3 regions of the Cryobacterium sp. M15 genome follow, and region 2 is predicted to be linked to each of the others. Evidence: riboswitches for the same ligand, from Rfam matches in the RefSeq annotation. Region 2 holds a riboswitch; each other region holds the start of a gene.
What was found. Region 2 has a riboswitch for thiamine pyrophosphate ahead of CXY83_RS01220 (3-oxoacyl-ACP reductase). Riboswitches for the same ligand answer to the same signal wherever they lie in the genome.
Positions count from the first base shown of each region.

Region 1: linked by a shared signal. The riboswitch ahead of thiD (bifunctional hydroxymethylpyrimidine kinase/phosphomethylpyrimidine kinase) and the one ahead of CXY83_RS01220 (3-oxoacyl-ACP reductase) in region 2 are both predicted to bind thiamine pyrophosphate.
Region 3: linked by a shared signal. The riboswitch ahead of CXY83_RS13085 (ECF transporter S component) and the one ahead of CXY83_RS01220 (3-oxoacyl-ACP reductase) in region 2 are both predicted to bind thiamine pyrophosphate.

Region 1 is NZ_PJJW01000036.1:115,939-125,559, forward strand. It holds gene CXY83_RS08070 (HEAT repeat domain-containing protein) at 1-137, shown strand, start outside; gene CXY83_RS08075 (PfkB family carbohydrate kinase) at 171-1,067, opposite strand; gene CXY83_RS17845 (DUF2207 domain-containing protein) at 1,368-1,532, opposite strand; gene moeB (molybdopterin-synthase adenylyltransferase MoeB) at 1,650-2,810, opposite strand; gene CXY83_RS08085 (thiazole synthase) at 2,807-3,598, opposite strand; gene thiS (sulfur carrier protein ThiS) at 3,601-3,840, opposite strand; gene thiO (glycine oxidase ThiO) at 3,831-5,063, opposite strand; gene thiE (thiamine phosphate synthase) at 5,107-5,751, shown strand; partial or broken gene thiD (bifunctional hydroxymethylpyrimidine kinase/phosphomethylpyrimidine kinase) at 5,820-6,665, opposite strand; TPP riboswitch at 6,648-6,747, opposite strand; gene CXY83_RS08110 (glycoside hydrolase family 38 C-terminal domain-containing protein) at 6,891-9,621, opposite strand, start outside.
Region 2 is NZ_PJJW01000024.1:38,571-48,191, forward strand. It holds gene CXY83_RS01200 (ABC transporter substrate-binding protein) at 1-626, shown strand, start outside; gene CXY83_RS01205 (ABC transporter permease) at 616-1,428, shown strand; gene CXY83_RS01210 (ABC transporter ATP-binding protein) at 1,421-2,215, shown strand; gene CXY83_RS01215 (LLM class flavin-dependent oxidoreductase) at 2,212-3,528, opposite strand; gene CXY83_RS01220 (3-oxoacyl-ACP reductase) at 3,542-4,306, opposite strand; TPP riboswitch at 4,363-4,463, opposite strand; gene CXY83_RS01225 (RNA polymerase sigma factor) at 4,736-5,074, opposite strand; gene CXY83_RS01230 (hypothetical protein) at 5,144-5,524, opposite strand; gene CXY83_RS18300 (hypothetical protein) at 6,131-6,259, shown strand; gene CXY83_RS01235 (multicopper oxidase family protein) at 6,630-8,027, shown strand; gene CXY83_RS01240 (TerC family protein) at 8,911-9,621, shown strand, end outside.
Region 3 is NZ_PJJW01000039.1:370,275-379,895, forward strand. It holds gene dinB (DNA polymerase IV) at 12-1,226, shown strand; gene CXY83_RS13080 (hypothetical protein) at 1,252-1,581, shown strand; gene CXY83_RS17470 (hypothetical protein) at 1,647-1,883, opposite strand; TPP riboswitch at 1,926-2,036, shown strand; gene CXY83_RS13085 (ECF transporter S component) at 2,068-2,727, shown strand; gene CXY83_RS13090 (ABC transporter ATP-binding protein) at 2,731-4,260, shown strand; gene CXY83_RS13095 (energy-coupling factor transporter transmembrane protein EcfT) at 4,257-5,051, shown strand; gene CXY83_RS13100 (AAA family ATPase) at 5,044-5,655, shown strand; gene CXY83_RS13105 (hypothetical protein) at 5,652-5,915, shown strand; gene CXY83_RS13110 (hypothetical protein) at 5,916-7,241, opposite strand; gene CXY83_RS13115 (metallopeptidase family protein) at 7,266-7,616, opposite strand; tRNA gene CXY83_RS13120 (tRNA-His) at 7,687-7,762, opposite strand; gene orn (oligoribonuclease) at 7,806-8,480, opposite strand; gene CXY83_RS13130 (thioredoxin family protein) at 8,563-8,823, shown strand; gene CXY83_RS13135 (ABC transporter substrate-binding protein) at 8,986-9,621, shown strand, end outside.

The sequences.
Region 1 (9,621 bases), on a different contig from region 2:
AGGGCACCGCCGACAACATCGCGACGATCGAGGTGCGCCTGCGCGACTCCGACAAGGAGGTGCGCCGCGCCGCCCAGCAGGCCCGCGACGCCATTCGCTCCCGTCTCGACCTGACCGAGGCCGAAACCGAGGCCTAACCCGGGGCCTAACCCGACCCGGGCATCCGCTCGCTACGGCCGGCGGAGCAGCGCTCCCTCGTGCCGGCAGGTCGCCGCGGCGGTGAGCATGGCGTCGGCCAGCAGCGCCTCCCACGCCGTGGAGTCCTGCGGCACCCCGTCGTTCATGATGGTGCAAACGGATGCCGCCAGTGTTGCGTCCCCCGCCCCCATCGTGTCGACGATCGGGCCGTCAAGCGCGGCGATCGGGACGCTGACCAGCCCATTGTTTTCGAACGAGACTGAAGCACCGAGCCGACCGGCAGTCGCCAGCACGGTCTGCGCGCCCCCATCGACGAGTCGTTCGCGCAGCTCGTCGAGCGTGCTGTCGTAGAGAAGGTCGGCGTCTTCGTCGCCGACTTTCACGAGCAGACTGCGCGCGGCGAGCGCCTCAAAGTTGCGTACGAACCGCGGTCCGTCGTGCAGCATGCCGGCCCGCGGGTTCGGGTCGATCACGAGGCGGTGCTCCGGGTCGGTGACGCAGGCGATGAATGCCTCGGTTTGCGCGGTGTCGTCGAACGGAAAACAACTCACGACGACGATGGCAGCGGCGGCCAGCGCCGCCCTCTCGGCCGCGCCGAACTCGATCCGGCGCGCTTTAGCGGCGTCGTTGAAGAAGTAGCGGGGTTCGCCATCGGTGCGATCCGACACCGCCCGGGAAGACCCGAGCGGGCCCGGTGTCGCGATCAGCTGCACGCCGTACTGGTCGAGGAAGGACCGAAGCACCGCGCCGTCAGCGTCGTCACCGACCATCGCGATCAGGGTCGTCGGCACCCCGAGTATGGCCAGGCCCACCGCCACGTTCAGGGCTGCACCGCCGGCGAATTCCCGGCTCGCCTCACCGTCACGCAGCACATCGATCAGGGCGTCACCGACGACGACGACACGGGAAGGGGCATTGAGTTCAGGCATGGGGTCCAATCTCTTCGGAGCCGCGAGCGATGAGCTCGGCCGGCACGATGTAGGGGTGACACCGGCGAGTGCGGCGACCTGCCGCATGGTCGGCCGGGCGCACGGCGCAACGATTGATCTCCAACTCGATCAAGCGCCTCGACACTACAGTAAGCGTGGTCTCAGGAAAGCACCGCCATCGTTGTCAGGGCTGCATCTGTTGTCAGCTGTATCAACTCGGCAACAGCTTGTTTAGGCAGAGAAAAAGCCGGTAGAAGGAGTTTATTCTCCTTCTACCGACTGCTCTGGCACCGTGTCGCGTCAGGCGCTCTTGCGTCCGGACATTGATCGCATCAGGAACATGATCACGGCGATGATCGCCAGTACGATACCGACCCAGAGCAGAAATTGAAGCGACTGCACCAGACCTCCGGTAATGAGCAGCACCACCGCGATAACGGCCACAATGATGAGTAACGGGTTCATAGTCCGACCTTTCATTTCATGCGCGGGAAATCCCCGATTGCGGCGATACTACCCCCTTATGGGGGTGGAAAACAGATGCCGCGTGTGGCCTCTGCTTTCGTGTCGCCATCGCGCGCTTTAGTATGTCGAAAGCGTGGGCTCGATCTCTTTCACCCAGGCCAGAACGCCGCCCTCAACCTGACGCACATGCTCATAGCCTTGCCGCCGCAGCTCGGCGCAGACGGCAGCCGAGCGCGGGCCAGCCTTGCAGTGCACGACAACGTCGCGGTCCCGGGCAAGGCACGCCTCTCCGGAGAGGATGGTGCCCTGCGGCACGAGTAGCGCCCCGGCAATGTGTACGATCTCGTACTCCTCTGGTTCCCGAACGTCGATGAGGTCGAAGTCGATCTCGCCCCGCTGCCGAGCCTGGAGCATGACGGCGAGTTCCTGCACGGAAATCGCATCGCCATTCAGGCTCGATGTCCCGCACAACGCCTCGTAGTCCATCAGCGCGGTGATCGCTTCGGCCGCAGGGTCGCGCGCAATGCTGATTTCGCGCCAGGTCGCTTCGAGCGCATTGAACAGCACGACCCGGCCAAGCAGTGTGCGCCCGACCCCGGTGATCAACTTCACGGCTTCGGCCACCATCGTCGAGCCGATCGTTCCGCACAGCATTCCAAACACTCCACCCTCGCCACAGCTGGGCACTGAGCCCGCTGGCGGGGCTTCCGGATACAGGTCTCGGTAGGTGGGTCCGTGCCGGTTCCAGAACACGCTGACCTGCCCGTCGAAGCGCAGGATGGATCCCCAGACGCAGGGTTTACCGAGCATCGCGGCAGCGTCGCTGACCAGGTAACGCGTGGCGAAGGTGTCGGCGCCGTCGACGATCAGGTCGTACTGGGCGAACAGGTCGAGGGCATTCGCCGCACTAAGCCAGACGTCGTGCTGGTGCACCGTGACGAGCGGATTGAGCTCGGCGACCGCGGCCGCTGCCGATTTTAGTTTCGAGTGGCCGAGGCCCGAGGTACCGTGGATGATCTGGCGCTGCAGGTTACTGAGGTCCACGGTGTCGTGATCGACGATGCCGAGCGTGCCCACCCCGGCGGCCGCGAGGTAGAGCAGCACCGGCGAGCCGAGTCCGCCGGCGCCGATTACGAGAACGCGCGCATTTTTCAGCCGTCGCTGGCTGAGCATTCCGATTTCGGGAATAAGAATGTGGCGCGAATACCGCTCGCGCTCGGCTATGGTGAGCTCCTCGCCGGGTTCGACGAGCGGCGCGAGCACCGGTATCCGCGTCACAGGTCGGGCCGCCCGGCCATCGATGACGACGCCAGCGCGTGCTGGCGCCGCGGAATGCGGCCGGCCTGGGCTGCCCTGCGGCCTGCCAGCACGGCGTGCTTGAACGCATCGGCCATGAGCGGCGGGTTCTGCGCGCGCGTCACAGCGGTGGCCAGCAGCACTGCATCACAGCCCAATTCCATCGCCAGCGCAGCGTCAGAGGCGGTACCGATTCCGGCATCGAGCACCACGGGAACACCGGCGCGGGCCACGATCAGCTCGATATTGTGCGGGTTGAGAATGCCGAGCCCGGTGCCGATCGGCGCCCCGAGCGGCATCACGGCCACAGCGCCCAGGTATTCGAGCCGGAGCGCGAGCACCGGGTCGTCATTGGTGTACGCGAACACCTTGAAGCCCCGCGCAACGAGCTGTTCGGTGGCCTCCACCAGTTCGACTGCATCGGGCAGCAGGGTCTGCTCGTCGGCGATGACCTCGAGCTTGATCCAGTCGGTTTCTAGGGCTTCCCGAGCCAGCTCGGCGGTCATCACCGCATCGCGCGCGGTGAAACAGCCGGCGGTGTTCGGCAGCACCCGGATGGAATTCTCGACCAGCAGCTCGAAGAGTGAACCGGTGGTCGCTGCGCTGTGCCGCCGCATGGCGACCGTGGTGAGTTCGGTTCCCGACGCTCGCAGTGCTTCACCGAGGCCATCGAGACTCGGTGCTCCCCCGGTGCCCATGATCAGGCGGGAGGTCAACGCCACGCCGTCAATCACCAGGCTGTCAGTGTTCGTGAAGTGTGCGGTCTGCACGGTCAACCTCCCTGGACTGCAGAAACAATTTCAATCTCATCGCCCGCCGTCAGCCCGGTAGTCGACCACAGGCTGCGGGGAACGACCGCGGCGTTTCGTGCCACGGCTACTCCGAGGCGGCCGCCGTCGGCTGCATGGCCGCCTGTTTCGATGCGTCGCCCGGTGATCTCGGCTACGAGGTCGGTCACGGTGCCGCCGGATACGGTTCGTTTCTGGCCATTGACGGAAATTATTACAGCCACGATAGGCCTCCTTTCAGTGAAGCGGATGCGGGCTCTCGGCTCGCCGAGAACCGATCGGGCCGAAAATTTCGCCACCGATCGTCTGCAATGCCCTCGATGAGCTGCAGGCAGTACTGGGCTGCGACCGGGGTGAGCAGTACACCGTGACGAAAGAATCCGGTGGCAATGATGAGGCCGGCGATGTCACCGTTTGAACACCCGACGCGGCCGAGGAACGGTGCATTGTCCGGCGTTCCCGGACGAGCCCGAGCGGTCGTTTCGATCAGCTCCAGCTCGCTGACCGCCGGCACCAGGGCCTGTGCATCACGCAACAGCTGGTAGACGCCGCCGGCCGAGACCACGCCCGAGCCGTCTTCGCGCTGGGTGGCTCCGATCACGAGCGTTCCGTCGGTGCGCGGAACCAGGTAGACCGGCACCCCGTGCACCAACCCGCGCACCGTGCAGGTGAGTAGCGGCCGAAGGTGCTCGGGCACCCGCAATCGAAGTACGTCCCCGTACACCGGGCGCAGCGGCAGGCGCAGGTGCTCGGGGAGCCCGTCCAACTCGCCCGCCCAGAGCCCATTGGCCACGACCACCTCATCGGCCTGGATCGAGCTGCCGTCAGCCAGGGCGACGCCGGTAACGCGCGAGGAGGCATCCGTTGCATCGGCGTGCAGTAATCCACGCGCACGCACCCGAATCACGGCGTCCTGGCCGTTGGGCGCGAGGGCGGCGAGCGCGAGCTGGATGCGCTCGGTGAGCCGTCGCGGGTCGACCTGGTGATCTTGTTCCACCAAAAAAGCGCCGGAGACCTGGGGGCTCAGCAGCGGTTCAAGCACCCGCGCTTCGCGCACGGTGAGGGGCTCGACACCCAATCCATTGGCCACCTGCACAGCACGCAGGTCGACGAGGGCTTGCCGGTCGGCCGCGTCCGCGCCCACGTTCAGCGTTGTCGTTCGCTGGTATCCGGTAGCGTCGCTATCGGTTCCGAGCGAGTCGATGAAGTCGGGATACAACTTCGAGGACGCGAGCATGAGATCAAGCAATGCCTCTTCCCGATAGTGCAGTTCGCTCACCGCGGCGAGCATTCCGGCTGCAGCGAAGGTGGCGCCGCCGGCCGGGTCGGGGTCGATGACGACCACGCTACGGCCGGAATGCGCCAGCGTCCAGGCGATGCCGAGCCCGATGACGCCGCCGCCAATGACGGCAACATCAACTGTTCGCTGCGCTTCCCGCTCACTCATGGTGTGCACCGATGCCACGGCAGCGCCCCTTAGGGTTGGTCGCATGGACCCCATCACCGCCCGGCTGTATCTCTGCACCGATGCCAGAAAAGATCGCGGCGATTTCGCCGACTTCGTGGATGCCGCCTTCGCCGGCGGGGTCGACATCATCCAACTGCGCGATAAGAACATCGACGCGGCCGAGGAACTTCACTATCTCGAGGTTCTGCACACGGTCGCCGACCGTCACGCCCGGCTCTGGGCGGTCAACGACCGAGCGGATATCGCCGGCCTCTCCGGCGCGCCGGTTTTTCATGTCGGCCAGACTGACCTGCCGCTGCCTGCCGCCCGCACACTGCTCGGCACGGCTGCGCGGATCGGCCTGTCCACCCACACCATCGAGCAGGTGGATGCCGCCGTCACCGCCGATAACCTCGACTATTTCTGTGTCGGTCCGGTCTGGGCTACGCCAACGAAACCTGGCCGCGCTGCGGTCGGAATAGACCTGCTGCGTTATGCGGCCGCGCAGAGCGCTACCGTCGGCAGCCTGCGCCCCTGGTTCGCCATCGGCGGCATCGACCTCGGCAACATCGACCAAGTCGTCGACGCCGGCGCCACCCGGGTAGTGGTGGTGCGCGCGATCACCGACGCCGACGACCCGACGGATGCCGCTCAGCGTCTGCTCGCCAGCCTCCCGCCACTCGGCTAGTCCCACCGACCGTACCGCGTTCATCGCACGCCTGCGGTCAGAGTGGATACTGCTGTTGCACGGGCGAACAGCTGATGAAAGTGGTGAATCGGGCCATTTCCCTGGCCGACCTCGAGGTCGTCGGCGTGGGCCAGGGCGTCCTGGAGCCAGTCTTTGACCTCGACGAGGGACTGCGCCCAGTCACCGGTTCTCGCCTGCACCGTGGCCATGGCCGAGGAGAGCGAGCATCCGGTGCCGTGCGTGTTCCTGGTGCGGATACGTGGCAACGCGACCTCGACCACGCTGTGCGACAGTAACCCCTGGGTGTTGACCAGGGCATCCGGGCAGCTGGTTTCGTTGAGATGGCCGCCCTTGACCAGAACGGTGACACCGGTGCGAGCAGACAACCTTCCGCCCTGCTCCAGGGCCTCCGCCCAGGTGGCCGCCGGGTGCTCTGCAAGCAGAACAGCCAGCTCGGGAACATTGGGCGTGACGAGATCGACCTGAGGGATCAGGTCGCGCAGCGCTTGCTCGGCTGAGCGGTCAAGTAGCCGGTCACCACTCGTTGCCACCATCACCGGGTCGAGCACCACCACGGGCGGTCGACACTCCATGAGCCAGGAGCGCACCTCGGTAATGACGTCGAGTTGCGCGAGCATGCCGATCTTGACGGCATCGATGGTTACATCGTCGCTCACGGCGTTCAATTGTGCGCGCAGAAAAGCCACAGGCGGGGTGTGCACCGAGCGCACCCCGCGCGTATTCTGCGCGACCAGAGCACTGATGACCGCCATGCCGTAGCCGCCGTTGGCCGCAATGCTCTTCAGGTCGGCTTGAATCCCGGCGCCGCCGGTCGGATCGGTTCCGGCGATACTGAGAATTCGAGGCGTTTGCCGCAGCGCGAGCTGGGAGGTTTGACCAGTCATCCGTGACATTCCTTCGCTAGTACTAACTAGACAGGTTCGACGGGTATTGATCTCAGCACGCACACTATGTGCGGCACCCCGTGTCAAGGATCACCCTATACGCGCGCGCATTCAGCGCACAACCGCGCACGCGATCACCCTGGAGCAGGCCTATGCGCCGTCGGCTCTGCGACCGCTCAACGACTGGCTGCACAAAGTATTCCGCAGATAGTCACGCCAACGACGGGAGCCTGCCTACGAATGGTGGCGCAGGCTCCCCTCGCCCTCTTTGGCAGAACGGGCAACTCGCAGGGTGATGATCTGGAAAGCGCGCAGCACCAATCGACCACCAGCATCGGTTGTCGACTGCACTGCTACAGAGGCGACAGTGCGTTCGAGCAGATCGGTCTCGACGATTTCTGAGACAGTGAAGCCGAAGCTGACAGTGCCCGTGGAGCGCGAACCGCTCGCCTCGTACAGTCGCACGATAAGGTCACCGGAACGATCTTCGGCCAGTTTTACGGCTTCGACCACGATCGATGGGCACTCGCTCACGACTACCGGCGTTACGGCCGCGCCGACCACATCGCGCAGCGGCAGGTTGATCCGGTAGCCCTGCGCCGCAGCTTCGAGTACGTCTGGCGTCAGACTGATCGAGGTGCGAAGCGTGTGCACTCCTTGATCCGCAGTTGGGTCAGGGAACGTCGGCGCACGCAGCAGTGATTCCCGCACAGTCGTGGTCGTCCCTCCCCCGACTCGAGTAGTGCGGCTGATGTCATGCCCATAGGTTGAGTCGTTGGCAATCGCAATCCCGAAGCCCGGCTCCCCGACGAAAACCCACCGGTGTGCGCAGGTCTCGAAGCGAGCAGCATCCCAGGACGTGTTGACGTGGGTCGGCCGATAAATGTGGCCAAACTGTATTTCAGACGCAGCGCGGTCAGCGTGCACGTCGAGCGGAAAAGCCAACTTCAACAATTTTTGACGCTCATGCCAGTCAACCGTCGTCACGATGTCCAGGCTCGGCTGGTCACCGAGTACGGTCAGATCCTGCTGAACGGATGACCCCCCGAAGCGCCGCGTCACGCGCACCGTGACCAGCCCTGCACTCTGCACGAGTACCTTGACTTCTTCTGCTTCCAGAAGTTCCACGCCGTTCCGGTCGTAGTGCTCGTCGATGTCCCACGCGTCCCACTGCGTCGGGGTATCCCGAAAAAGTTGGAGCACATTGCCCGCTTGCCCCGCGGGCACGGCTTCTCTTCCGCTCACGCGGTCTACCAAGGAAATGAGGAGCCCACGTGCATCGATGGATGCCCGCACGACGTCGTTCTCGAGCACGAACGCCCCATCGGCCTGATGAAGGCGCACGGCTCCGGTTGGTATCCGCGACGCAGCAGACAGGGCAGGCACTCCCGCCACCGGGAACGGTGACGCATTGAAGCTCACCGGCGTCGCATCCGTTTGCGCCGAGGAAGCGAGCGCCGCCACGGATGTCGCGATCAGGTCTTCGAGATCGATTCGCACGGTCTCGTAGGCCGCTTCGGCAACCTGATGCACCCACGCGATAGAGCTTCCGGGCAGAATATCGTGAAATTGATTGAGCAACACGGTCTGCCAGGCAGCAGCCAGTCGTTCGTAGGGATAGTCAGCGCCCATATAAAAGTACGCCGTTGATGCCCAGAGCTCGGCCTCCCGAAGCAGGTGCTCGCTGCGACGGTTTCCGGATTTGGTCCTGGACTGCGATGTGTAGGTACCACGGTGAAATTCCAGGTAGAGCTCCCCCGACCACACGGGCGGGTTGGCATACGTCGCCTCCGCCTCCTCGAAGAACGCCCGCGGGCTGGCCATACGCACGGTCGGTGAACCCTCGAGCGAACGCGTGCGCTCCGCCGCTGCGAGCATCTCCCGATTGGGCCCACCGCCACCGTCTCCAAAACCGAACGGTACCAGCGACACGTTTGACGCACCCTTCTCGGAGTATTGGCGTTGAGCCCGGGCCAATTCTTCCCCCGATAACAATGAGTTATAGGTATCGACCGGAGGAAAGTGGGTGAAGACCTGGGTGCCGTCAATTCCCTCCCAAGCAAAGGTGTGGTGAGGCATGGTGTTGGTTTCGTTCCAACTGATTTTTTGGGTGAGGAAGTATTTCGATCCCGCCGCGGTCACGATTTGCGGGAATGCCGCCGTGTATCCAAACGAGTCCGGCAGCCAGATTTCGAGGGGTTCGATGCCGAACTCCTGCATGAAGAAAGCCTTGCCCACGAGCAGCTGCCGAGCCAGCGATTCCCCGCTGGGCATGTTGGTGTCGGATTCGACCCACATACCGCCCACCGGAACGAAGCGGCCCTCGAGTGCGCGCGTCCGGATGCGTTCAAACAGTTCCGGATAGTGCTGCTTCATCCATGAATACTGTTGCGCCGACGAACAGGCGAAGATGAAGTCGGGGTCTTCATCCATCAGGTGCAACACGTTTGAAAACGTGCGCGCACACTTGCGAATGGTTTCACGCACCGGCCAGAGCCAGGCCGAGTCGATGTGGGCGTGCCCGACAGCGATGACTCGGTGGGCGCTGGCGTAGGCGGGTTGCGCCAGAAGGGGCGCCAGTAAAGCGCGGCCACGGGATGCCGTGCCACTCACATCCTCGGGGTCCATTTGGTCGGTCATTTTTTCCAGCGCCCGAAGAATCTCAGCGGTACGCGGTAGGTCAGGGCTCAGCTGTTCCATGAGTCCAAACAGTGTCCACACGTCTTGGTCCAGTTTCCACACTTGGGTGTCGAGCAAAGCAACGTCCATGCGGCGCAGGCGGTAGATCGGTTCGATACCCGCCGTAGCCTTGTCACCCACGAGTGTCGGCTGAAAGCCCCAGTCACTTCCCACGTCGGGGTTGGACGCGGCTTCAATGTAGATATCAACCTGCTCTCCCGGCTGGGCGATCAGCGGCACATAGTTATTGAACGGCTCCACCGCTTTCACGATGTGCCCCTGCGGG
Region 2 (9,621 bases):
TCGACGGCAAGACCCTCGGCATGGCAGACCCCAGCACAACTTTTCCCACCGAGGCTTCGGACGTGATCAAGAACGATGGTGGAACGGGCGAGTTCAAGAAAATCACGCTGGGCACCTCCGCCTATGAGGCCCTCTATGCCGGCAAAGTTGACTTCACCTCGGCATTCACCACCTGGGAGGGTATCGATGCCGCTCTTCGTGGCACCCCGATGAAGTTCTTCGCTCTGCAGGATTATGGCGTACCGGACCAATACTCGGTGATCGTCGAGGCAAACCGGGCCTGGACAGCCAAGCACCCCACCGCCACTGCTCAGTTCGTTCAGGCCCTGCAACAGGGCTACCAGTACGCGGCCGATAATCCAGATGCCGCGGCTAAGATTTTGATCGATGCCAATCCCGGCGCCTTCGAAAACACGGAACTCGTTTACCAAAGCCAGAAAAAACTGAGCGCTTCCTACCTCAAAGATGCCAACGGTAAGGTGGGCACTCAGTCGGCAGACACTTGGCAGGACCTGGCCGATTTCCTCTACGGTGCCGGCCTCTTGGCCGACGAAGACGGCAAACCGCTCACGGCATCGCTGGACACGTCGACATTGTTCACCGAGCGCTACCTTAGTGAAAAATAGCATCACCGTGAAGCCGGCTCCAGCGCCCCGCACGAGGGTACTCTCGGCGCTCGCGCCTCCTGCCGCGATCCTCGCCGCGCTCGTGATCACCTGGCAGGTGGCGGTAACGGTCGGTGGAGTGCAACCGGCGATTTTGCCCTCCCCGCAGCGCATTCTTCAGCAGGGCTGGGAGGCCCGCACCGCGATCTGGGAGAATACGCTCCCTACCCTGCAAGAAACGTTTCTCGGCTTCGCCGTCTCCCTGACCGTCGCTTGGACGCTGGCGATCCTGATCGATTTTTCGCCCGGGCTACGGCGAGCGCTGGTACCACTGCTGGTGGCATCCCAAGCCATACCCATCATCGCGATCGCGCCGCTGATAGTTATCTGGTTCGGGTTCGGAATGCTGCCCAAAGTCATCGTCATCGCCCTGGTGACCTTCTTTCCGGTCACGGTCGGACTGATTGACGGTTTCAACCGCACCGATCGAGACGCGATCAATCTGCTGCGCAGCATGGGGGCCAACCGGTGGAAGCAGTTCGTGTACGTGCGTCTTCCGTCGGCGCTTCCCTCGTTCTTCACAGCCCTCCGAATCGGAATCGCCTACGCCGTCACCGGTGCCATTTTTGCCGAGTATGTCGGCGCCGAGCGAGGCCTGGGCATTTATATGGCGATGATGAAGAACTCGTTTCGCACCGATCTTGTGTTGGCTGCCGTTGCGGTGACCGCGTTCGTGAGCGTGTGCCTGTTTCTGTTGACCTATGTCGCCGAACGGGCGATCATCCCTTGGCATTCGAAGGAACGTAGGAGCCGGCATGGTTGAGGCAACGCCCCCGAAGATCGAATTGCGCGGAATATGTAAGTCGTTTCCGCTCGGCCACGGGCAGGTACGGTCGGTCCTCGACGACGTCGCCTTCTCGGCGCAGCCGGGTGAATTCGTTGCCGTGATCGGTCCGAGCGGATGCGGCAAGAGCACCATGTTCAACATCATGGCCGGCCTGGAGACGGCCAGTTCCGGTGAGATTCTCGTCGACGGGGATGTCGTCACCGGTCAACATGAACACTTCGCATATATGCCGCAGAAGGATTTGTTGTTCCCCTGGCGCAGCATTCTGGAGAACACATCCCTCGGCCTCGAGGTTGCGGGAGAAACTAAGAAGATCGCCCGAGCACGGGCGGCCAGTCTCTTTCCAGCCTTCGGCCTGTCTGGTTTTGAAGATGCACATCCTTTCGAACTCTCCGGGGGCATGCGCCAGCGCGCGGCCTTGCTGCGCACCGTGGTGCAGGGCAGAGATGTCCTGCTGCTGGACGAACCCTTCGGGGCTCTGGACTCCCTCACCCGCACGGACATGCAGTCCTGGTTGCAGGGGGTGTGGTCCCAAAACGCCTGGACTGCGGTGCTGATCACCCACGACATCCGTGAGGCGATCTACCTCGCCGACCGGGTGGTCGTTCTCAGTGCGCGGCCGGCATCCGTGCGGCTGAACCTGACCATCGACCTGCCACGGCCGCGCGCGCTGTCGATGACCACCTCAGCAGAGTTCGCCGGATACGAACGCACACTCCTGGCGACCCTGCACGAGGAAACCCGCTCGTCCAGGGCACCCTAAGCGTCAGCGCCGACCGTGGGGCGTTGTAGCCCCAGATGCCCACGCAAGGTATCGGCGGTGTAGCGGTTGCGGAACAGACCGCGCCGTTGCAACACAGGGATCACCCGGTCCACGAACTCGTCCAAGGATTCCGGCAGCAGCGGCGGCATGACATTGAAGCCGTCTGCGGCACCGGAATGAAACCACAATTCGATTTGGTCGGCGATCTGCTCCGGCGTACCGACCATGGTGCAATGCCCACCGCCGGCGGCAAGCCGGCCCAGTAACTGCCTGACCGTGGGCTGCTCAGCCTGGATAATTCGTAGGATGGTCGCATACCGGCCCTGCGGCCCGGTGAAGCCTGCCAGCGGCGGCAGCGGCGGCACCGGCGCATCCAAGTCCCAGTTACTGCAATCCTGTTGCACGAACGTTCCCAGCTGCGCGAGCGACTGTTCGGTCGGCAGGAGGGCGTCGACCTCCGCCTGCTTCGCCTGCGCCTGCGCTTGTGTGGACCCGACATAAGTGACGAGTCCGGGCATGATCAACACCGCATCCGGATCGCGGCCGGCTTCGGTAATGCGCTTCTTCACATCTTGGTAATACTCCTGCCCGCTGGCGAGGTCATAGGCCACCGCATAGATTCCTTCGGCATAACGGGCGGCCAGCGCCCGGCCAGGGTCGGAGGCGCCAGCCTGGAACAATACCGGTCGACCTTGCGGCGGGCGCGGCACCGTCAGCGGACCGTCCACCCGGAAGTGTTCGCCGGAGTGGCCGATCGCTCGCACCCGGGTCGGGTCAGCGTAGAGACCTCCGCGGTCCAGGACCAAAGCATCGTCCTCCCACGAATCCCACAATTTCAGTGCCACCTCGATGAACTCCGCTGCCCGGCTGTAGCGCTGATCATGGGAGGGCAGCACGTCCATTCCATGGTTGCGGGCTTCGGCGTCAAACATGGAGGTGACCACGTTCCAGCCGATGCGCCCCTTACTGATGTGATCCAACGATGCAAGCATGCGCGCCGCGTGGAACGGCGTGTAAAAGGATGCCGAGACGGTGCTGACCAGCCCGATGCGGCTCGTCGCCCGCGCCATCGCGGCCATCGCGGTCAACGGCTCAAGAAACCACCGCGGGCCGGTACTCACATCACCGACGGCATGCCCGTCGGCGAAGAACACGGCGTCAAAGAAGCCACGTTCAGCGCTTTGGGCGAGCCGTTCATAGAAACTGATGTCTCCCAACTGGTCGGCGGGCGACTGCGGCCGCCGCCAAGCGGCACCGTGGTGGCCACAACCCATGAGGAATGCATTGAAGTGAAGCTGGCGCGGAGCTGACATGAGCGGCGCGCCCCTAGTTCATCACCAGGCCGCCGTCGACCACCAGGTTCTGCCCGGTGACCGACCGCGCCCAGGGGGAAGCAAAAAAAAGTACCGCATCGGCAAATTCGGCGGGGGTTGTCACCCTGCGCAGCGGGGTGGACGCGGCAATGAAGTCGAACACGTCCTCGGGGGTGGCTGCGCTGGCATCCGTGGTGCGCAACAGCCCCCCGGAGACCATGTTCACCGCGATGTTGTGCGGGCCAAGGTCTGAGGCAAGGGTGCGGGTCAACGAGAGCAGTGCGGCCTTGGAGGCCGTGTAGTCGTGGTACGGCACCACCGGGTTTTGGAATAGGTTCGTGCCGATGTTGATAATGCGGCCAAACCCGGCCTCGCGCATGCCGGCCAGCGCCTGCTGGGTCGTGTTCAGGGCACCGCGGACACTGCCAGAGAACTGCGCCTCAAACTCGTCCCAACTGATGTCGGCAGCGCCGGAGCGGGCATCGCCGTTGAATTGGAAATCGGCCAACGCGTTATTGACCACCGTCGTCACGGTGGCCCCGAAATGTGCCTGAGCCTGCGTGAATATTGCCGCGACCTGGGCTCGGTCGGTGACGTCGGCCCGCACAGCAAAAGCGTGTTCAGGGCCGTAGCTGGCAGCCAGGGTCTCCGCCGCTGCGGCGCTGTTGCGATAGTTAATGACCACCCGGGCGCCCTGAGCCGCGAAAGCGTGCACGATGCTTGTACCCAAGCCGCGTGCACCGCCGGTGACCAGGACAATCTGTTCTGCTATTTGCATGATTTTCTTCACCTTAGGTAAGGCGAAAGGACGAGATTCGGCACCACTCTGGTACACGAAATTCTCCGTGACATCCCTTCGCTAGTTCGAACTAGATCAGGTTCAACGGGTGTCATCTCAGCCGACCGTCATCCAGTCGGCACCCCGTGTCGCTGGGACCGAGTATACGCAACCGCCGGTACCGGCAAATTCGCGTCCCAAGCCTGAACTCATCAACTGCCGCGCTGGTCGACTTTGTCGTTGCAGGGCTCAGCGCCAACTCCGTTATTTACGGACTCGGACTAGCAGCGGGCCCTATACGCCACCATCGCCTCGGGCCGGCTCACCGATACCGTCAGTCTGCTTCAGCATCCGTCGGTGCACACGATCGACACGGGGGCTCCGGTGGCTGCGCCAGGCTAAGAACATTCTCTTTTGTGAGGTGTCCACTCACCGGGGCAAGGCCAAGGCGCTCACGGCCGCGCAAAGCACCTGACAGCCTGAACGGCCACCTAAACAGTAGGCAAGAGTGAGCAGTGCCCAGCACTCGAGGACCGTCTTTATGCGGGTTGCCCCCACGAATGAGCCGCGCCGACGCCGTGTCCTGACCACAGCAGGGTTCTCTAGATTCGGCAGTTTCGCCCATGCCGTGATGAATGTTTCTTGGACGACGTCGTCCACCTCGCTTTTTGCGCCCAAGATGCGCATGATGTACATGCGTATCAGTGGCCCGTGCCGCCGTACGAGCACCTCGAACGCTCGAACATCGCCGTCAACAGCACGGTCCACCAGAATCCGACCAGACGCATAAGAAGTCTCAGAATGGGGAAGGAATGCATCACCCTGACTGTCCGGTAATCAGCTGGGAAAGTATCTGCCGCCCTGCGAGGTGACGGTCCAAGTAGCAGATAGCACGATGAATTTCGTTGAACCCGCCTGTTCGTTGAGGGCGGCGGCGTGACTCCATATGAAGATCCATGTTTTTGCCATGGCTTTGTCGGCCAGTAACGGGTTTGCACACTTATTCAGGCAGATTGCATAGGTGTCGGCGACGAAGGCGTCATACAAGGAGCCGAAGGCGAGTGCGTCACCCGCGGCCACCCGTTCGAGTAGCAGATGACCGCCAATACTGCTTTCCGGAGAACGCGGCTCCGTCTCGGCGTCGGTCACGATGCGGGCCGGAACGATCGAATAGTAACTGCAGACAAGGGACTCCCCAGACGTGGTAATTGAATCCACTGACAAGGTCCAGGGCAGCGCTTAAAATCTATGCGATCTCAATGGGGCATGTCAAGACAATTGATAGACAAGAAATCGGTCACATAGCTGTCGAGATAACGTTAATGACCACTGCGACTAAGAAGCCACGGTTTCAGAATCCGCAGAACAGGATTAATTCACGTCGCTTTGGCTTGCACGGTGATCTTTCGCACCACGCAGACCGTCTGACAAACCATGTAACAAATTCTAAATTCCTGGGCGATACGGTCATAATGTTATGCAATTGTTGCATTGACCGCTTGAAACTGTTGGCAATACTGGTTCTCTTCTCAGTCGGCGTTGATAGCACCGGGGCCGTTTGGTGGCAGTAAGTTCGTTTCTTCTCTTGCTGCTCGGAGTCGCAGTGGTCATTGTTCTCTCCATCAGCAGGACGGAGCTCCGCACGCCGCTGGGAGTATCTGTGGTCACTGCTGATGGGGGCGTGGCGCGCATTATCGACGTGGACTCATTGGTGGGTCACGGTTGGATGCTGGCCGAGCCTGCAGCGGAGTTGCTTGGAAAGATTCCCCGGTAATCCACCGGGTGCGGGTGGTCGTCGGGGTGACGGCGCTGGAGCCTCAAGGCTTGAAATTTACCGCTGCGCAGTACTCGATCGAGGGTTTGGGCCTGACGATTCCCACGGCACCATGGTCGTCCCCGGTCAGACAGACCGCCGCACAGGGCGAAACCATTCGGGCCACCTTGGTTATCTGAATTTCATGATGAAGCTATTGCTTTGGCACCAGAGAACAGCCACAAAGCCTGATTTTCTCCCGGCTCCAGACGTCACACTTCTGTAAGAAAAGATCCATAGTCACCCGCCCCGATGCGTTATACCGTTCTGAATCCAACAGCATATAAAAGGATTGAAAGCATGACTATTTCTCGGCGACAGGTTTTGTTATTAGGTGGTGCAGGAGCGGTGGGAGTGGGTTTGTTGACGCTGCCTTTGCGGAATGCGGAAGCAGGAGCCGCGAGCGCTCTTGCTCCAAGTGAATTGCCCCGACCGTATCAAACACCGTTCGTTCAGGCGCCCATTTTGCGGCCTGATCGATCGGGTATTGATCCCGTTGATGGGGCGCCCGTGCAGTATTTCACTGTCGCGGAGGTGGCGGCCACCGCTGCTATCCTTCCCCGGCTGAAGACCCCAATTCTTGGGTACAACGGTATTTTTCCTGGCCCCACCATCAGCGTCGAACAGGGGACGAAGGCTGTGCTGCGCGTGCGGAACCAGCTCCCTGCCAAGCATCCGTTCGACGGTCACCCGCTCTACACGTCCACGCACCTGCACGGATCCGCCTCGCTGCCACAATATGACGGCTACGCAAATGACATTACGAACCCGGGATTTCGCAAGGACTACCGCCACCCCAATTTCCAACCGGCCCGCACCTTGTGGTACCACGATCATGCGGTGCATCACACCGCGATCAACGTTTACTCCGGCCTGGCCGCGCAGTACCACCTGCACGATCCGCTGGAACGGGCGCTCCTTCCCCAGGGAGAATTCGACGTAGCCCTGACCATTAATGACGCCATGTTCGCCGTCGATGGATCGCTCGGTTTTGATGACAGTGACCACTCCGGGCTCTGGGGCGATGTGATTTTGGTCAACGGCAGGCCGTGGCCGGTCATGAAGGTCAAGAAGCGCGTCTACCGGTTCCGCGTCGTGAACGCCTGCATTTCCCGATCGTTGCGTCCAACCCTCAGCACGGGAGATCCCGTCACAGTCGTCGCCACCGACGGCGGACTGATGCCGGTATCCCAGTCCGTGGCGAGCTGGCGCCACGCTCCGGCCGAGCGCTATGAAATTCTGATCGACTTCCGTAAATACAAGGCGGGCCAACGGATCGAGCTGCGCAACCTGTCTAACAAAAACAACGTCGACTACGAGTTCACAAATTCGATCATGGCTTTCGACGTCGTTCCGGACCCGGTCGACACGAAAGATCCCACCTGGAACACGATTCCCGTGCAACTGGCCCCGAGTGAGGCGATGTCGCTCAAACCTTCCGCAGCGACGGTCCAGCGCTCATTCCGGGTCAACCGCAACAACGGTTTGTGGACCGTGAACGGCAGTACGTGGGATCAAGTCGTTGCCAGTGGATACCGTGACGTATTGGCGAATCCGGAACTGAACTCGGTTGAGGTTTGGGAATTTGCCAACAACGCTGGCGGCTGGTACCACCCCATGCACGTCCATCTGATCGACTTTCAGATTCTCAGCCGAAACGGGCAGGCTCCGTTCGCATATGAGAAGGGTCCGAAGGACGTTGTCTACGTCGGCGAGAATGAAAACGTCAAGGTACTGATGAAGTTCGGGCCACACAGTGGCCGGTACATGATTCACTGCCACAACACCGTGCACGAAGATCACGACATGATGGTTCAATATCGGGTTGGACCCGAAGACGCAGTTGACACCATCACGAACAATCCGATAACAGCGGCCCCAGCACAATGGGACACCGGGCTAGCCTGACCGGGCTGGAAGTCGGACAGAGGTGAAAGGTTGGTTACCGTGATGCGAGCGCGGACTCCACTGCGATCAAATCGCCCGTGACCAGCGCATCAGGGTCTGACGCCGAGGTTGCTCTCGGTCTGGGTCTTGCTGCGCTGGTCCTAGCCACAATTCGCCCAAGACCTGGCGCGTTCGCGGCAAATGACCCGTTCATGCGACACAGCCGACGCGGCGCCTGGGGAATCGGGCCAGTCGCGTTGAAACACCCATCGTGCAGCGCCTACTGACCGGTTCGGAGTTCCGACGGCCCGTCATAGGGAACAGGTTCCGCTGTGGCCCCGACCGCGTTGTGAGATGTCCACACAACGGGGTCGGGGCCTGTTGGCGAGCAGGCTAACCAGAACCGCGGCAGAGAACTTGGCCTGATAACAAGAGCCAGTTAGCGGAACGGGTCAATAACGAGGTCAAACGCCGCGCCGCGCCGTCGTCGGCGTGTGCCTCGACCCCGCGGCCCTGTTATGCCTAAGCCGATCGATCCTGATCGAGCAGCACGACGAACGGGAAGCCGGCAAACGCCGCGACGCCTCCACCGACTCAATGCTCTAGCTGGCCACCATGAACAACCCCACCGACACCCTCGACGAGGGGTGATCTTCCCCGAACTCACCGCCGCAGACACTGAAACCTCTGAGTCGCATGGTGTCGAGGAAGCTCCACAAAGATTGTGGATCCGGCCTGAACCTATCGACTTTGCTGCTGAAGTCTGGTTTACTACCCCCAGGAGGGGAGTAATCCCTAGAAGCTTCGTCGTCAATTCGATCCCGTCATCGGGGTTCGGCGGAGTTGGCCCGACCAGGCTGGACCAGACCTCCGAGTGAATTTACCTCGGAAGGCAGCATCCGCAATGACTGTTCCTCTATGGGCCTGGCTGACTGTTCTTGGTGTCATCATGGCCATGCTCGCCATCGACCTCATCGCCCATCGCACGGCGCACATCATCGGTGTGAAGGAAGCCGCGGGATGGTCGATCTTCTGGGTCGCGTCCGGCGTCACCTTCGGCGCAATCATTTGGTGGCTATTCGGCGCCGAATTCGGGCAGCAATACTTCGCTGGCTTCGTGATCGAGAAGTCACTCGCGGTCGACAACGTATTCATCTGGGCGATCATCTTCACCGCATTCGCCGTACCACCACAGTTTCAGCACCGCGTCTTGTTTCTCGGCGTGCTCGGAGCGCTGGTCTTTCGCGGGATCTTCATTGCAGCAGGCGCTGCCCTGATCGAGAACTTCAGCTGGGTGCTCTACATCTTCGGCGCGTTCCTGGTCTTCACCGGCATTCAGATGCTCCGCCATCGGAATCAAAACTTCGACCCCGAGAAATCACGCACCTACACCTGGTTCCGCGGGCACGTACCGATGACCGATGCCTTTTACGGACAGCGCCTCCTCATTAGGAAAGGCGGGATTCTTCTGGCGACCCCGTTGCTCGCCGTACTCGTGCTCGTCGAGGTCACCGACATCGTCTTCGCCGTCGACTCTATTCCCGCGATATTCGCCGTCACCTCCGAACCGTTCCTCGTCTTCACCGCCAACGCGTTCGCGATCCTCGGGCTCCGG
Region 3 (9,621 bases), on a different contig from region 2:
AGGGTTTTTCGGTGGGCAGACAGGATGGCAGCGGGCGGCAGATTTCGGCGGACGACGTCGACGACCGTTCGGCGACGGTGCTGCACGTTGATCTGGACGCGTTCTTTGTCTCGGTCGAGTTGCTCTCTCACCCTGAATTCGCGCATCTGCCGGTGATCGTCGGCCACCGCGGCGGCCGTTCGGTCGTCACGGCGGCCAACTACATCGCTCGAAAATACGGTGTGAACTCGGCCATGCCCATGTCGCTCGCGTTGCGCCAGTGCCCGAACGCGATCGTACTCGAGCCGCACATGGGACAGTATCGAGACTTTTCCACCCGAGTGATGAGTATCTTCGACGACGTCACGCCACTGGTGGAACGGCTGGGCATCGACGAAGCGTTTCTTGACGTTGCCGGCGCGACTAATTTGTTCGGTTCACCGGCTGTGATCGGCGAACTCATCCGCGCCCGCGTGTTCGCCGAAACCGGTCTCGTCTGCTCCGTCGGCGCGGCGTCGACCAAGTTCGTCGCCAAACTTGCCTCCGGCCTGGCCAAACCCAACGGTCTGCTCGTCGTGCCGGCCGACAAGACGGTGGAGTTTCTGCATCCGCTGCCCGTGACCGCACTCTGGGGCGTGGGGTCCGCTACTGAGCAGATGCTGACGCGCCTCGGCCTGAAACTCATCGGCGATATTGCCCGCACGCCCTTGGACGTGCTGAAAAAAACACTGGGGGAGGCCTCCGGTGTGAAGCTGTTCGAACTGTCCTGGGGGCGTGACCCACGCTCGGTAACGGTCGAGCGGGAAGAGAAGAGCGTCGGCCACGAGGTGACCTTTGAACACGACGTGACCGACATCGACCGACTGCACAGTGAGTTGCTGCGGCAGTGCGACCTTGTAGCGGCACGGCTGCGGCGCAGCGATCTCGTGGCACGGCGCGTGGCACTCAAGCTGCGCTACACAGACTTCAGTACCGTTACCCGGTCGCGCACCCTCGCTGAACCGAGCAATGTCGGCCGGCGAATCTATGAGGAAGCAGTCGCTGCCTTCGACCTGCTGGCCGCGTCGGGTATTCGGGTGCGACTGATCGGGGTGCGGGCCGAGCAGCTCGGTCCAGCGTCGGGATCGGTTGGCTTATGGGATCCCGACGAGGACTGGCGCGGGGCCGAGCTGGCAGTCGATTCCGTGACCGAGCGATTCGGGGCGGGAACAGTGCGTTCGGCCTCCTTCTTCAAGCCTCGCCCATAAGGCACGAGTCGGCTACCCTGTTGGAATGACCAGCCTCCCGGAAAAACTCGCAGAAACCTTCCGTTCCGCCGGTGTGAAATCGGCTTACGGTGATCCCGTGCAAATTGACGGCGTCACCCTCATACCGGTGGCGCTCAGCTATTACGGTTTCGGTGGCGGTGATGCCGGCGAAGGCGGTGCTGTCGGATCCGGTGGGGGCGGCGGTGGCGTATCGCTGCCGATCGGTGCCTATGTCAAGTCGGGCGGCACCGCTCGGTTTGAGCCGAACGTCATCGCCCTGCTCGCCGTCGGTGTGCCATTCCTTCTGGTCGCCGGGCGCGCCCTGGCCCGAATAATCCGAGCCCTCAAGAAGTAGCCCCGCTCTTTGGACGGGGCCTGGGCCCGGGCCGCAGGCCCAGTCTATAAACTCGGCCCGGTTCCTCAGGTGGGCCCGGGCGAGCGGCGGGGGCGACGAGCAGAACGGATACGGCGGGGCCGGCGCGGCCGGCGCGCGAACCGACGGCGCGCCCACCGTGGCACCCTGAGTCGCAGCCAGGGCGGAAAGTGCCACGGGCTGCTTACCGGCAATCCCCGGGCGATGCGCCGACGCCGCGTCAGGAACCGACGCATCAGCAGGAGATACAGCGCCGCCAACACGAGCAGGATGCTGATACTCATGTCGTGATTCCCATGCCGCAAGTCTAGGCGGGGCGCTAGAATTGGCGGTATCACGGGAGTCCGGTACACCGGGCTGAGAGGAAGCTGACCAAGCTTCGACCGTCGAACCTGATCTGGATCATGCCAGCGCAGGGAGGCTTCTCGATCCCGTGCCCTGTATTCACCTACGGAAAGGGCACGAACAGTGCACGCTACAACGTCTTCACTCCGTCAGTCCACTCGCCAGGCTTCGAGGGCGAAGAAGCCCCGCAACTTTCGCTGGCGCGTGGTCGACATCGTCGTCGCGAGTGTCATCGGCGTTGCGAGCGGCGTCATCTTCTGGGCCTGGGGCCTGGCCTGGTCCCCGCTCAGTGCGATCCTCGCGTTCACGCCCGGCCTCGAGGGTCTCCTCGCCGGTGGCTGGCTGTTCGCCGGAGTGCTCGGCGGTCTCATCATCCGAAAGCCCGGCGCAGCCGTGTACACCGAGGTCGTCGCCGCTGTCGTGTCGATGCTGATCGGCACCCAGTGGGGATTCTCCACGCTCATCTGGGGCGTCGTCGAAGGCCTGGGCGCCGAAATCATCCTCGCGCTATTCCTCTATAGCAACTGGCGACTCGGCGTCGCCCTTCTCGCTGGCGCGGGCGCCGGCGTGGCAGTAGGTCTGCTCGACACGACCTTCACGAGCTATGCGGCATTGGATTTCGGCTACAGGGTCGTCTATTTCGTATCCGCTGTCGTGTCGGGCACCGTGCTGGCCGGCCTGCTGTCCTGGCTGGCCGTGCGCGGCCTGGCCCGCACCGGTGCGCTGAGCCGGTTTGCTGCCGGTCGGGAAGGGTCGCGAGCACCCTCCGCCGCGATCAGCTAGCGGATGTTGGACACCCCGCCGTTCCCGGCCGGTCACGGCGCGCAGATCCGCGCCGTACAGATTCGAGCCCGCGACTGGGGCTGGCGCCACGCCGGGCGCCACAATCAGGCGGTGTCCGGGCTGGACCTGCAGGTCACGCCCGGCGAGCGGGTTTTGCTGCTCGGTGCCAGCGGTGCCGGCAAGAGTACCCTCATGCACGCGTTGGCCGGAGTGCTCGGCGATGTCGAAGACGGCGACGAGACCGGCAGCCTGCTCATCGACGGTCGCCGCGCGGCCGAGGCGCGCGGGCGGGTCGGACTCGTGCTGCAGGATCCGGACTCCCAGGTCGTGCTGGCCAGGGTCGGAGATGATGTCGCATTCGGCTGCGAGAACCTCGCCGTCCCGCGCGCCGAGATCTGGCCGCGGGTGCGGCAGGCTCTTGCCGAGGTCGGCCTGGACCTGCCCCTCGACCACCCCACCTCGAGCCTGAGCGGCGGGCAGAAGCAACGCCTGGCTCTGGCGGGCGTGCTCGCTATGCGGCCGGGGCTGTTGCTGCTCGACGAACCGACCGCGAACCTCGACCCCACTGGTGTCATCGAGGTGCGCGACGCCGTTGTGCGCTCCCTCGATCATTCCGGGGCCACCTTTGTGGTCATCGAGCATCGGGTCGAGGTCTGGCAGGACGTCGTCGACCGCGTCATCGTGCTCGACCCGGCCGGCGGCGTGCTGGCCGACGGCCCCACCCGCGAAATCCTGTCGAGGCAAGGTGAGCGATTGGCGCAGGCCGGCGTCTGGGTACCAGCCCTGCCCCCCCGGTTTCCGACGCGCTCTCCAATCACTTCGGTGCAGACCCTGCTGCGGGCCGAGGGGCTCGCGGTGGGTCGCGTTCCGTTTGGACGGCGTGCGGCATCCGTTGTCGCCGCTGGCATCACCCTCAACCTGCGGGCCGGCACCGCCACCGTTGTGACCGGCCCCAACGGCGCCGGAAAATCTACCCTCGCCCTCACGCTGGCCGGACTGCTGAAGCCGGCCGGGGGAACGCTGCAGGCAAGTGACACGTTTGCGGCCGGTATCGTTTCTGAGCCGCACCGCTGGCGTTCCCAGCAGCTGCTGACCCGCATTGGAACCGTCTTTCAAGACCCGGAACACCAATTCCTGGCCGCGACGGTGCGGGCCGACCTGCAGATCGGCCCGCGCGCCCTCGGGCTCAGCCAGGCCGAACAGACCAGCCGCGTCGACGAGCTGATGCACCGGCTGCGACTCGATCATCTCGCCGACGCCAACCCGTTCACCCTGTCGGGTGGCGAGAAGAGGCGGATGTCCGTCGCCACCGTTCTCGCGACCCGTCCTCGCCTGCTCGTGCTCGATGAGCCGACCTTCGGGCAGGATTCTCGTACCTGGCAGGAACTCGTGACCCTTCTGGCCGAGCTGCTCGATGAGGGCATCGCGCTCGTCGCGGTCACCCACGACGCCCAGTTCGTCAACGCTCTCGCGGACGAGGAATACCGAATTGGTATGCCTGACCCGATCCGGCTCGGGACGGGAGCGCCATGAGCCTGCTGACCCCGACGATCCGCCCGAGCGTCGTCGCCCGACTCAACCCGGTCGCCAAGCTCGCAGTTGCCCTGATCGTGAGCTGTGCGCTGCTGCTCTCGATCGACTGGGTCTCGGCCGGAGTCGCCCTGCTGCTCGAGGCCGGACTTTTGCTCTGGTGCGGCCTGAGCGCCCGACAATTTTGGCTGCGAACGGCACCGGTCTGGATTGCGGCCCCGATGGCTGCGATCACGACGGTGCTCTATGGCGAAGACTCCGGCGCGCTGCTGTGGCAGTTCGGATTCATCTCGGTGACCGAAGGCTCAGCCCAGCTCGGCCTGGCCATCGGGCTGAGGGTGCTCGCCATCGGTCTGCCCGGTATCGTGCTACTCGCCACGACGGATCCGACGGACCTCGCCGATGGCCTCGCCCAGGTGCTGCGGCTGCCCGCGCGGTTTGTGCTCGGCGGTTTGGCTGGTCTGCGACTCGTAGGTATGTTCATCGAAGACTGGCACTCGCTCACGCTTGCCCGTCGAGCCCGCGGGGTCGGCGATGGCGGTGGACCGCGCGGCGCCGCTCGCCGGTTCTTCGGCCCGGCCTTTTCCCTGCTCGTCATTTCGGTGCGTCGGGGCAGTAAACTCGCCACGGCCATGGAGGCGCGCGGATTCGGCAGCGACGAGCCCCGCACCTGGGCACGACCGTCGCGGGTCCGAGCGGCCGACGCGGTCCTGGTCGGCATCGGATTCGCCATTGCCGGTATCGCCATTGGCGTTGCGGTGTGGGCTGAAACCTGGAGCTTCATTCTTGCCTGATACCGATAGCAGAAAGGCCGTACACGACGATATGGTCTTGCTGGCGCCGTTACTGCAGGCCGTGGCCGCTGCCGGCCCGAACCCCGTGGTGCTCATCGACGGTCCTAGCGGTGCGGGGAAGAGCACCCTCGCGGACGCATTGAGAAGGCACTGGCCTGGCCCGCACACCCCTCAACTGGTGCGGATGGACGACATCTATCCCGGCTGGGACGGCCTCGACGCGGCCGTCTGTCACCTGCACCGTTACGTTCTCCAGCCACGACACCGAGGTCTGCCGGCGGCGTGGCAGCGCTACGACTGGACTACGAGTCAGGCGGCGGAGTGGAATCTGCTCGACGCGGCCCGCCCCTTGATCGTGGAGGGCTGCGGAACTCTCGCGGCCGCACACGAACCGCTCAGTCACGTGCGGGTCTGGCTCGCGGCCGACGACGCTCTGCGTAAACAACGTGCGCTCGATCGCGACGGAGAAGCATTTCGCACTCACTGGGACCAGTGGCAGCAGGAGTGGGCGACCTATCTCAAACAGGAGGGGCCTGAACCTCGCGCGACCGTTCGATTACGGGCGGGCAGCTCCGGCCGCAGAGGACTAGATTGTTTGCCATGAGCAATACTGACAGCGCAACCCCCACCCTGTACGTCGCCGAGTTCATCGATGGCCCGCTCGAGGGTCAGATCGATTCCCGGGCCCTCGTGCGCGGCAAACACGAGGCACGCATCAGCATGGTGGCCGCCGTCGCCGGACTGGAATCGGTGTTCTGGTACGACGAGGTCGACCAACGAGACGTGAGCGGGCAACTCCGCGTGCGCTACGCCTTCGACCAGGGCGAAAGCGATCCGGTTGACGCCGAGGTCGATCCGATCTAGTTACTGGTCGAGCAATGCCGAGATCATCATGACCGGATGGAGCAGCCGCCAGCCGACTCCAGGGTCGTTGATGGCCTGGTCGAGTTTCAAGGCGGCCGAGAGTTTCTCCCCGGCGACGCTGAGCTGTACCTGGCCGATGTTCGCACCGGTGCGGGCCGTGGTGAAATCCTTGAGCGTGACCGTTGCGGCCTCCGGGCTGGCGGCCTGCCAGGCATAGCGCGTGCGCGAGACGCCGACCACGGCCGAGGCGTCATCACCCCATGCGGATTCGAACGTCGCGTATGCGTCACCGGCGGCCAGCACCGGTAACGGGCCAACTCCAGTGCGCGCGCTCGCCATGAGCGCGGTCAGATCCGCAGTGAGCGCATCATAGGAAGGTTCGCCGATGTAAGCACCCGAGAACGTGAAGCTCGAGGCACCGTCACTGATCTCGGCGGTGAACAGGAAACAGACGCCGGCTGCATCCGTGTAGCTGCGTGAAATGCCCGTGATGCCTTCCTCGGGCAGGTACGACGTGGTGTTCTGCACACCACGGCGGTTTGCCAAAGCGGATGCGGGACTCTCCAGCATTGCCGAAACGATCGGGTCGATTGCGGCGAGGCCGGCCAGACGGGCCAGGTCGGTGGCGGTGCCGGCGCTGGCGTCGTGCAGCCCGGTCGCATCCACGACGGCGGTATCCGCTAGCCCGTTGTGCGCCAGCCAGGCGTTGGCGGCGACCACGTAGGCGTCGACCGACCCGAACGCCCAGCGGGCCAAACTGTCGGCGTGGTTGTTGCTCGATCCGAGCAGTAAGCCCTGCAACAATTCGAGCTCGGTCCACTGTTCGTCAGCGAACACAGTTACTGAGCGGGCACCGGCCTTGTCGTAATCGAGATAGCTCTGAAAGTCGGCGGCTGTGAGCGTCACAACCGGGCCGCTCTCGCCCGTCACGATCGGTTTTTCATCAAGAACGACCAGGGCGGTCACGACTTTGGCAATGGATGCCATGGGGAGCGCCTGAGTGGTTCCCGCGACCGCGAGGGGCTCGGGAATCGCCGTGCTGGTTGTGGCCGCGCTGGCCGTGGCTGCGCTGGTTGAGGCGGTGCCGGTGGAGATCGTGCCAGATGCGTCGCTGGTCGTCGCAGCGAGGACGGTTATGGCACTTGCGCCGTTGGCGGACAGAACGGGGGGAGTAGGCGCTGCGGTTGTCGAGGCAGGGATGACGGTGGTGGCGGTGACGCGCGGAAGGGGGCCCAGCAAAGTGGCGGGGCCGTAAATGCCGAGGCTGAGGATGACCACCGTTCCGACCGAAATTCCGACGAGGCGGCCGGGACGGAAGGAACTCATGACCCAAGGTTAGACCTCTGGAGGCTAGCCCCAGCCGAGCTCGTGCAGCCTGTCGTCATCTATGCCATAGAAATGGGCGATTTCATGAACCAGGGTGATGTGAATTTCATCGTGTAGGTCGTCAAGGGTGTCGCAGATCGCCAGTAACGGTTCCCGATACAGCACAATGCGATCTGGCATCTCGCCAAAACCGTACTGACCGCGCTCGGTGAGCGCGACCCCGTCATACAGGCCCAGAATGTCCAGGGTCCCGTCTTCGGGACGATCTTCGACCACGAAAATTATGTTGTCCAGTCCGTCGACCATGTCGTCCGGCAGCAGATCCAGTTCATCAACCACGAGGCGTTCGAAGGCGACCGCGTCGAGTTCTACCATGCGGCTTCGATCATCGCGGCCTGCTTTCACCGACACTGCAACGGTCAGAGACCGATGTGCAGTGTTTCATTGGGGTGAGTAACGGGGATTGAACCCGCGACCTCCTGGACCACAACCAGGCGCTCTGCCAACTGAGCTATACCCACCATGCGTCCCACGTCTACAACGCAGGGCAACTCCGCAATCCTATTACACCTCGGAGGAGAATAAGTGCACAACTTCGGCGGCGTGCAACTTGGCCTCGTCGCTGGTCGGACCGGGGTCGGCCACGAACACTGTCTGGCGGTAGTACGCGAGCTCGCGAATCGATTCGAGAATGTCGGCGAGGGCGCGGTGACCGCCGTCCTTGGCGGGGGCGTTGAAATATACCCGCGGGTACCAGCGTCGGGCCAGTTCCTTGATCGACGACACGTCGACATTGCGGTAGTGCAGCTGGTTGTCGAGGCGCGGCATGTAGCGGGTAAGGAAGGCGCGGTCGGTACCGATGGAGTTTCCGGCGAGCGGTGCCTTCTGATCGGCCGGGACGAACTTCAATACGTATTCGAGAACCTGAAACTCGGCTTCGGCGACGCTGACACCATTCGGAATCTCGGTAATGAGGCCCGATGAGGTGTGCATGGTGCGTACGAAGTCGCCCATGTTCTCGAGGGCCGAGTCGTTGGGCTTGATGATGATGTCGAGGCCCGGACCCTGCACATTGAGGTCGTAGTCGGTGATAACGACGGCGATCTCGACGAGTTCGTCACGATCCAGGTCGAGTCCGGTCATTTCGCAGTCGATCCAAACCAGGCGGTCGGGACTCTTCGACGTCGGGGAAGGCGCGGGGGAGGTCGTCGGTGCTGTTTCCGTCGTGCTATTAGTCATTCTTTCAGTCTACCGGTGGGCTCAGACACGGCCTGTAAACTTATGGCTTACTGCTCATTCACGCGCGACCTGCGAGGCCCTCATGGAATTCACACTGTATTCGTCGTCATTCTGCGAGCCGTGCGTGCAAACGCGAGCGGTGCTCGCCGAGGCTAAGCGGTTGGTCCCCGGGGCGACCGTGCGCGAAATCGATGTTGCCGGTGAGCCGGAGCAGGCCGAGGCGTTCCTCATTCGCAACACTCCCACGGTCATCATCACCAATGGTGCCGGCACGGAGGTTTTTCGTGCAGCCGGCGTTCCGACCCTGTCGCAGGTTCTCGTAGCAGCGGCCAAGGCGCTCTGACCGGGGGGCTGCCACGGGTTCTCGTCGCATGTCGATCAGAGCGCTGGAAGCGCCACGCCGCAGATCAGTTCGCGCAGATCAGTACGCGCAGATCTGCACGGTATTTTCCGCAGCACCTCTGGTCGGTCTTCGTCGGACCAGCCGAACCATAGGGGCACACACATGAGGTCATCCATCCGGCGCAACATGTTCGTCAGCATTGCGACAGTCATGGCCGCGTCCATGGCCCTGGTCGGTTGTTCCACCGGCTCGGGCACGACCGACGCGGAAGGTGGCACCGCGTTGACTGTTGGCCTGCTGGCCACGCCCGGAAACCTCGACTACACCACGACCGCCGGTGCGGCGATTCCGCAGGCCCTGCTCTACAACGTCTACGAGGGGCTGGTGAAACTCAACAATGACGGCACCATCATTCCCCTGCTCGCCAAATCCTGGACCGTCAGCGACGACGGACTGGTCTACGACTTTCTGCTGCGCGATGGAGTGACCTTCTCCGACGGTTCGCCATTCACTGCCGAGAGCGTCAAATTCAGCCTCGAACGCGTCAAGGACAACTGGACCGCCAACGGGCCCACCTACCTTGACCCGATCGCGAGTATTGAAGCCGTCAGCGATACCGAGGCACGCATCACCCTGTCGAAGTCGAGCAACAGCTGGCTCTTCAACATGAGCGGTCCGGTCGGCACGATGTTCACCGAATCCGGTATCGCTGACCTCGCCACCGCTCCGATTGGCACCGGACCGTACACGGTCAGCTCGTTCAAAACCGGCGACAGCCTCGTGCTCGCCGCCAACGCC